DNA from 2 places in the Brevibacillus sp. MS2.2 genome. Region 2 is predicted to be linked to the other one. Evidence: riboswitches for the same ligand, from Rfam matches in the RefSeq annotation. Region 2 holds a riboswitch; the other holds the start of a gene.
What was found. Region 2 has a riboswitch for thiamine pyrophosphate ahead of thiS (sulfur carrier protein ThiS). Riboswitches for the same ligand answer to the same signal wherever they lie in the genome.

Region 1 (4,183 bases), on a different contig from region 2:
TATAATGACTGTGCGAACTCATTTACGAAAGAAGGAATTGACTTGCCGTTTCTTCGGTTTAAAGGCTTTGCGAAGCAAGACATAGAGCCCATTTCTCAGATTCTTATAGAAGAGTTTTCCAAAATTGCTGAAGTAGCTCAGGAAAAGGTGAAATTAGAGCTGCTTCAGGTAGAGCAATTGACGAACAGTCCTTTGTCTGTAGAGATCATGATGTTTCCCCGTGAACAAAAGCAGCATGACGCGATTGCTAGTGCCATACACGGCATTTTGAAGAAGCAAGGCTTTCTGCATATCCATATTTTCTTCATTCTGCTATCGCCCTCTCTCTATTATAAAGAAGGACTTCCATTGCAAGTTGGAATGACGAAATAAGCAAGAAAAAAGGTCGAGATCCACCAAAGGGATTTCGACCTTTTTCTATTAATAATAAAGGCTTTCGGTTTGCAGGCACTTCGAGCAGGTTCGCGTAAGTGGAGTTTCGATATAGACGTGGCTGCAGTCCTGTTGAATCAGCCGCAATTGTTGTTTAAATTGCTCTAGCTCAGCTTCTAATCGACTGATCTTTTCGCGTAAACGACTGGCTTCCTCCATAGGCTTCCTCCTTCATTACGGCTGGTACAAACGGCTTCCTTGTTCGCGGAACTCACGCGATTTTTCCTGCATCCCTGCAAGAATGGCGGGGTCTTGGGCACCCCCTTGTTCATTGGCAATGTGACGAATGTCGTGCGAAATTTTCATGCTGCAAAATTTTGGTCCGCACATGGAACAAAAATGGGCTGACTTGGCGGCTTCTGCTGGCAATGTTTCGTCGTGATATTCGCGGGCGCGTTCTGGGTCCAGAGACAAATTGAATTGATCGTTCCAGCGAAAATCAAAACGAGCTTTGGATAAGGCGTCGTCACGCTGTTTTGCTCGCGGATGTCCTTTTGCAAGATCAGCGGCATGCGCTGCGATTTTGTATGCGATTAAACCGTTGCGGACATCCTCTTTATTGGGTAGACCGAGGTGCTCCTTAGGTGTTACGTAGCAGAGCATCGCTGTTCCGAACCATCCGATCATGGCGGCGCCAATCGCTGAAGTGATGTGATCATAGCCGGGAGCAATATCTGTCGTGAGTGGCCCCAGTGTGTAAAAAGGAGCCTCATGGCAAATGGATAACTGTTTATCCATATTTTCGCGAATGAGATGCATGGGGACGTGACCAGGGCCTTCAATCATGACTTGTACGTCGTGTTCCCACGCAATTTTTGTGAGTTCTCCCAATGTTTCAAGCTCCGCGAACTGCGCCTCGTCATTCGCATCCGCGATAGAGCCAGGACGTAGTCCATCTCCAAGGGATACACAAATGTCGTAGGCCTTCAGAATTTCGCAAATTTCAGCGAAATGCGTATACAAAAAGTTTTCCTCATGATGGGCCAGGCACCATGCGGCCAAAATCGATCCGCCGCGAGAGACGATACCGGTAACACGGTTAGCGGTCATAGGAATGTAGCGCAAGAGAACACCAGCATGAATGGTGAAGTAATCGACGCCTTGTTCTGCTTGCTCAATCAAGGTGTCTCGGTAAACCTCCCATGTCAAATCCTCGGCTTTCCCATTTACTTTTTCAAGTGCTTGATAAATCGGGACAGTACCGACTGGAACGGGACTATTGCGGATAATCCACTCCCGCGTGGTGTGTATATGTTTTCCCGTCGAGAGGTCCATGATAGTGTCGGCACCCCAACGGACCGACCAAATCATTTTTTCGACTTCTTCTTCCATCGAAGAGCTGACAGCTGACGTTCCGATGTTGGCATTGATTTTGACATGAAAGTTGCGGCCAATGATCATCGGCTCGCTTTCTGGATGATTGACGTTAGAAGGGAGAATCGCACGTCCAGCGGCAATTTCTGCCCGTACAAATTCAGGGGAGACACCCTCGCGAATGGCAACGTATTCCATTTCCGGTGTGATGATATTTTTTCGGGCATAATGAAGCTGGGTAACATTTTTCCCTGGCTTTGCCCGTTTTGGTTTGTAGCCCTCTCGAGGGAAAGTGGGGAGGGTGGCTGCCTTTTCTTCGTTTCGGATGCCGTCGTCAACTAGTTGTGGTTCGCGACCGACATACGTTTCCGCATCATTTCGCTCATCGATCCACATGTGGCGGATGGAGGGCAGTCCTGCTTGAATGTCAGGAACGTACCCCGTTGCGGTATATTCGCCACTCGTATCGTACACGCGAAGAGGAGGATTGGGTGTGGAGCCAGACAATCCTTCGGTAGGATGAAGAGAAATCTCTCGCATCGGGACGCGAATGTCCGCACGACTACCTATTTCGTATACTTTGTGACTGCCTGGAAAAGATGACACCAATGACATAAGAAAAACCTCCTTGTTTTGGTTGCACGAAAGCGAGAACCGTTTAGGGAGGCGAAAGAAACATCCCACGAAAAAGCGCCGCATAACAACATGCGACGCCAACGCGAGAGTAGAGAAGAAACGGGTATCCTAATCCTAAAGATACACGCATCTTTTCGTGTCGTATATGACATTCCTCCGCTGGCATTACCCAGTTCAGGTTCAACGGTCGATGGCACAGTACCATCCTCTCAGCCTGGTGAATTCCAAGCTCCCGTGCTTTTTTATTTTGGATTGCAAGAATAGGATAACGGGAAGTCCAATGAATTTCAAGGGAAATTTTCCAGTGAAAATATTGCGGGTGTGCAACACATTTTCCTCCCCCCTATTCTCATGAATCGGACTAAAACTGTTTCTGTAGACCCACATGAATCCTATCTGTTACGATGAAGTTCGAAAAAAAGCAACTGCTTCCAGCGCTTTGATTTTTCTCGTTTTCGAAGCAGGATGGAGAAGTATTTTGAGGTGATGAGGTATGGATGTTTATTCGGATCTAAAACAAGGAGAACGTGGAGCGTGGGTGAGTATTTTCGCCTACATATTCTGCTCTGTATTAAAAATAGGAGTTGCGTATGTTACTGCGTCGGAAGCTTTAATGGCTGATGGTCTTAACAACTCAACGGATGTCGTCGCATCGATTGCTGTTTTAATCGGGCTGCGTATTGCAAGGAAACCACCTGATAAAGATCACCCGTATGGCCATTTTCGGGCGGAGACGATTTCAGCACTTGTCGCATCATTTATTATGCTATTTGTCGGAGTTCAAGTCGTTACGAATGCCGTACCATCCTTATTAGACCCACAGCATGCGGCACCTGACCTGTTGGCAGGGTGGACAGCACTTGCAACCGCAGTCATCATGCTTTTCGTCTATCGCTACAATAAAAAGCTCGCCATCAAAACAAATAGCCAAGCACTAGATGCAGCAGCCGCTGACAACCGTTCAGACGCATTCGTCAGTATCGGGACGTTTATCGGGGTAGCTGGCGCACAATTCCAATTACACTGGCTTGATCCTTTAGCTGCTTTTGTTGTTGGTCTCATCATCTTGAAGACTGCTTGGGACATTTTCAGGGAAGCAACCCACCGTTTGACAGATGGCTTTGACGAGAGCAAGCTTGCTGACCTGCGAACTACCATTTCCTCCATTTCGGGAGTGAAGGATATCAGTGACATCAAAGCCCGCTACCATGGAAGCAGCGTGCTGGTTGATGTTGTGATCCATGTAGATCCCGGTCTGAATGTGGTGGAGAGCCACACCATCACCGAGAAAATTGAAGAACAGATGCGCAAGATTCATCGCATTAACGCCGTTCATATCCATATTGAACCATGTAGGAAGATGGCACCAAACTAGATGTCTTGATGCGAATACAAAAAAACCTGTCCAGAGTGGGCAGGTTTTTTTGTTGCAAATTAAACAGGGGTAGCTTTCTTTTTGCGTAGTGTTTTGGTTGTAGAAGTAGTCGTAGTCTTTGCTGCGCTCGCCTTTTTCGATGCTTGCTCTTTTTCGGACGAGGAGGCAGCAGTGGTGCGTTTTCGCGCAGGCTTTGACGGAGTCGGTTCAGGCTCGATTTTGATGGGTACGGCGGCTTGACCAGCTGTAGACTCCAAGCTTTCTTTGAGAGCTTGCATGAGATCAATGACATTGGTTCTTGCCACGGTAGGTGCTGTGGCGATCTCCTGACCCTCCAGTTTTTTCTCAATCAATTTTTGCAGGTCAGTTCGATACTCATCTGTATATTTTTCAGGATCAAAAGGGATCGTCATATTGCTAATGAGC
Region 2 (4,183 bases):
CGCGAGAGATACCAAAGCGCTCGGCATACTGGCGATGCAGCTCCATCTCTGTGTTCAGCGTTGATTCTTGCAAAGCGGCGAATCTGGAGCTTGTTTCCAGATCGTACGCCTTCACACTCGCAATTGCGAACATTTTGGCGTAATCAATCAGATAGATGTAGTCTTGTTTCATGTAATATTTGAATGCACCAACGGGCAGGCTGCCATCTCCAAGTCCGGTGACGAATGGATGTTGATGAACACGCTCCCAGATCGGGGCTACACTTTTTCTCAATCGATCAGTAAAGGTTGCCATGCGATACTCACTCCTTCGCTTCCTTTGGGGTATTGCACCAGTTGGCAATAAAACGGGCCATGATCTGGGCAAAATGAACAAGCTGGTCAGGATCAATGGATTCATCTACGGCATGTGCATGCATGAGCTCACCGGGCCCGAATAATACAGCCGGAATGCCTGCATGCGCAAACCAGCCTGCATCTGTCACCGTAGGCGACATAGTTACACTGGGCGCTTGATGCATGTGACTTTCATAGGCAGATTGCAGCGCTGCCAAGCCCGGATGTTTCGTATCCAACTCCAGTGAAGGAAAGATTTCACCGCGCTCCTCAATCATCGAACGTCCACCCCAGCGGAATGTCGGAGGATGGTCTCTCAGCCAAAGATCAGCTGCTGCTACACGCCCGACGTGATCCTCGATCTCTCGGATGATCTCTTCATGGGATTCATTCGGATAAAAGTGAACGGTAATCCAGAGAGCGCAACGGTCTGCGATGAACGCGGCGTGACGACCTCCCTCGATGACTGCGGGATTGATCGTATTGCTGCCTGCCGGGAAGCCGGGATAGGACTTCATGACGGCCCAGTCCCGTTCCAGCTCCTGTAGTGCGGTGATCACCTTCGTCATTTTTTCAATGGCAGAAGCTCCCCGGACACGTCCGCCTGCATGAATGGTCTGTGCGCGCATTCCGTCATGCAGCGTCGTCGGACTCTCAATCGTGATCCAGCCTGTAATGACACCGCCCTGCCCTTGCATGTGGAGATTGCTCGTATCCACTACAACGGCGTAGTCAGCCTGATAGCCACGCTCGATAGCGACCAATGTCCCCGCTTCGCCTGCTTCTTCTCCGATGACGGATTGAAAGAGCAGATCTCCTTGGAGCTCGATTCCGTGCTCGCGCAGCATTTGGATCGCAAACATGCTCGCAGCGAGTCCACCTTTCATATCAGCAACGCCACGGCCGTACAAGCGTCCATCCTTGCCATGTGTCAGAGCAAAGGGTGGATAGGTCCACCCCGTGTCATCTCCAACTTCAGCCACATCGATATGCCCGTTGACAATCAAGCTGTTTGCCTGTGTAGAGGCACTCCCTGATAACCGACCGACGATATTGTCGTCTCCTGGATATACCGTCCAGCGATCGACCTCGAATCCCATCGCTTGCAGTCTGTTGGCGATTACTCCTTGCGCGGCGTGGCTGTTTCGCGCGGGAGGACTTACAGTCGGATGAGAAACGAGCTCTGCCAATAATGCGAACAGCTCTTCTTTGCGGCTGGCAATCGATTCTACCGCTTCTGTCAGTCGATCCACGCTACTCAATCAACCCTTCAGTCGGGCTGCTTGCGGACGCGTAACGTTTTTTCGCGATACGGCCTGCCAGGAATCCTTTGCGACCTGCTTCTACTCCGAGCTTCATCGCTTCTGCCATCAAGACAGGATTATCAGCAAGGGCGACTGCTGTATTCAACAAGACACCGTCAGCACCCAGCTCCATCGCTTTCGCGCAGTCTGCTGGAGAGCCGATTCCTGCATCCACGATAATCGGTACTTTGGCATCCTCGATGATAAAGCGGAGGTTGTTTTCGTTGACAATCCCTTGTCCGGAACCAATTGGTGACGCACCTGGCATAACCGCATGTACGCCAACCTCTTGTAGACGTCTAGCAAGAATCGGATCATCATTGGTGTAGGTCAGTACGATAAAGCCTTCTTCCACCAAGATTTTCGAAGCCTCGAGCGTGCCAATCGGGTCAGGGAGAAGTGTTTTCGGATCTCCAATGACTTCGACCTTGATCATGTCACACAGGCCAGATGCTTTGGCCAAACGGGCAATGCGCACCGCTTCTTCCGCTGTATAGGCACCTGCTGTATTTGGTAGCAGGGTGAATTTTTTCAAATCGAGTTGTTCCAAAAAGTTTGGTTCTTGCGGATTTTCCAAATTCAAGCGACGAATCGCAAAGGTCAAAATTTCTGCTTCCGACACCTCTACTGCTTTCCCTTGTGTGTCCAAGTCAGCGAATTTACCTGTCCCGAGAAGCAAACGGGAACGAAACTCGTACGGTCCAATTTTCAATGTATCCATCATGATGATCATCCTCCTCCGACAAAATGAACGATTTCTATGCGATCTCCGTCTGCAATCGGTGTTTGTTCGTACGCTGAGCGGTCAATAATTTCACCATTTCGCTCCACGACGACAATCTTCTCTTGCAGGGAATAAGAAGCGAGCAAGGCCCGCACTGTCGTGATCTCTTCCGCCAACTCTACTTTTTTCCCATTCAGCTGAACAATCATTGATTACCTCCTTCTACTGGAAAAAAAACGGCTTCTCCCGCCTGCCTGAGTCGATTCAGACAAACAGAAGAAGCCGTATACCCATCCCATCTCACGGGACGAATGGCATAAAAAAACCATCCGCCTCGGATGGTTGAGTGAGATCTTATCATGCATGCACGCAAACAAGCATAGTTCCGCTCGGATGCGACACGTGATACTGATTCCAAATACCTCTTCCTCCGCTGGCATGACCCAGGTCAGGTTCAACGGTCAGTAACACACTCGTTACAATCTCAGCCAACGTTGCTTGGCTCCCGTTTGGTAGTAAAGCTATGCAATTGTCGTACATTCGAGTACTACAGTACCACTCTATTTCGTGTTTGTAAAGGCTTCCTTGTGCATCCTTTCCAGCTCAACGAGACAACGTTCTGCCCAAGCTGCCATTTTCGCCAGCTTTTCCATTTCTCTCTCCATCGCCTGACGCACAGATTCCTTGTAGTCTGGAATCGCGCCATTATAGCGAATGACCCCTTGGACAGGCGTCATGAATTTTTCCATGTAAGAGAGTGCTGGACGCTGGTGAAACAGCGGCACATCTACTTCGTAGGAAGAATGCAAATCGCCTTGCGTTGGGTATTTGGTCACTGCCAACACTTTTACCAGCAGCTTCGAATCGTGGATTTCCAATACTTCTGTAATATATTCACCCGTTCGCTGCGCAACACGAACGATATCTCCCGGATTCCAGTTCATCGCGGATTCCTCCTTTTATTATGGAATGTATTTACATTAGTGAGTCTTCCAGCAGTTTGCGAGCATGTAGCAATACTTCCTCCGCATCCACTACCGACTGACCGCCACCCTGTGCCATGGCAGGATTCCCCCCACCTTTTCCGTTAATAACCGGTAAGGTTTCTTTCAACACCTGATTGATGGCTACATTGACTTCATGCCCACGAGCAAACACGACTTGCATTTTGTCTTCAGTAGTAGCTGCCAAGAGGCAAATTGCATCTGGCGCCAGAGCAGTAGCCAGTTGTGCGAACTGCTGAAGCTGTTGAATGGTTTTGTCTGTGAAGGTACGCATAATGAGGCGAGAATGACCGAGTTGGCTAGCAGCAGATAGTTGTTGATTCACTTCCACTTCCAAGAGCTGCTTATCCACTTCTGCCAATTTTGCCTTCAAGGCGTCGCGTTCTGCAAGGAGGCGTTCCGTCTGTGCGATCAGTTCCCCTTCATTGGTAGCGAGCAGCTTGGCCGTATCACGAACGACAGCTTGCTTTTGGTTGTAGTCCCGCAAAGCTCGCCAGCCACAGATGAATTCCAGACGAATGTTTCCGCGATGTCGCTCCCAGCCCAAGATCTTGATCATCCCGACTTCGCCCGTACGCGCTGGATGTGTCCCTCCGCATGGGTTGTAATCAAAATCAGGTATCATCACGACACGAATATTTTCAGTAACGGTCGGCTGTTTTTTCAAGGGCAGCGTTGCCAATTCCTCGTCATCAACGAACCGCGCAATGATGGGGTGGTTTTCCAGAACAATCTGATTCGCTCGCTTTTCTATCGTCTCCCATACATCTGCTGTCAACTCATCCAGTCGTACATCAATGGTGACACGTTCTTTA

Region 1: it holds a riboswitch for thiamine pyrophosphate, as region 2 does, so the genes downstream of both, thiC (phosphomethylpyrimidine synthase ThiC) here and thiS (sulfur carrier protein ThiS) in region 2, are expected to answer to the same signal.

What each region holds. Positions count from the first base shown of each region.
Region 1 covers NZ_JABSUZ010000007.1:150,000-154,182, forward strand. Annotated here, with positions in the region: gene HP568_RS08725 (DUF1904 family protein) at 43-372, shown strand; gene HP568_RS08730 (hypothetical protein) at 421-591, opposite strand; gene thiC (phosphomethylpyrimidine synthase ThiC) at 607-2,361, opposite strand; TPP riboswitch at 2,516-2,628, opposite strand; gene HP568_RS08740 (cation diffusion facilitator family transporter) at 2,876-3,757, shown strand; gene ku (non-homologous end joining protein Ku) at 3,817-4,183, opposite strand, start outside.
Region 2 covers NZ_JABSUZ010000023.1:35,538-39,720, reverse strand. Annotated here, with positions in the region: gene tenA (thiaminase II) at 1-295, opposite strand, end outside; gene HP568_RS19640 (acetylornithine deacetylase) at 303-1,598, opposite strand; gene HP568_RS19635 (thiazole synthase) at 1,591-2,364, opposite strand; gene thiS (sulfur carrier protein ThiS) at 2,370-2,573, opposite strand; TPP riboswitch at 2,773-2,883, opposite strand; gene kapB (kinase-associated lipoprotein KapB) at 2,925-3,308, opposite strand; gene HP568_RS19620 (alanyl-tRNA editing protein) at 3,340-4,183, opposite strand, start outside.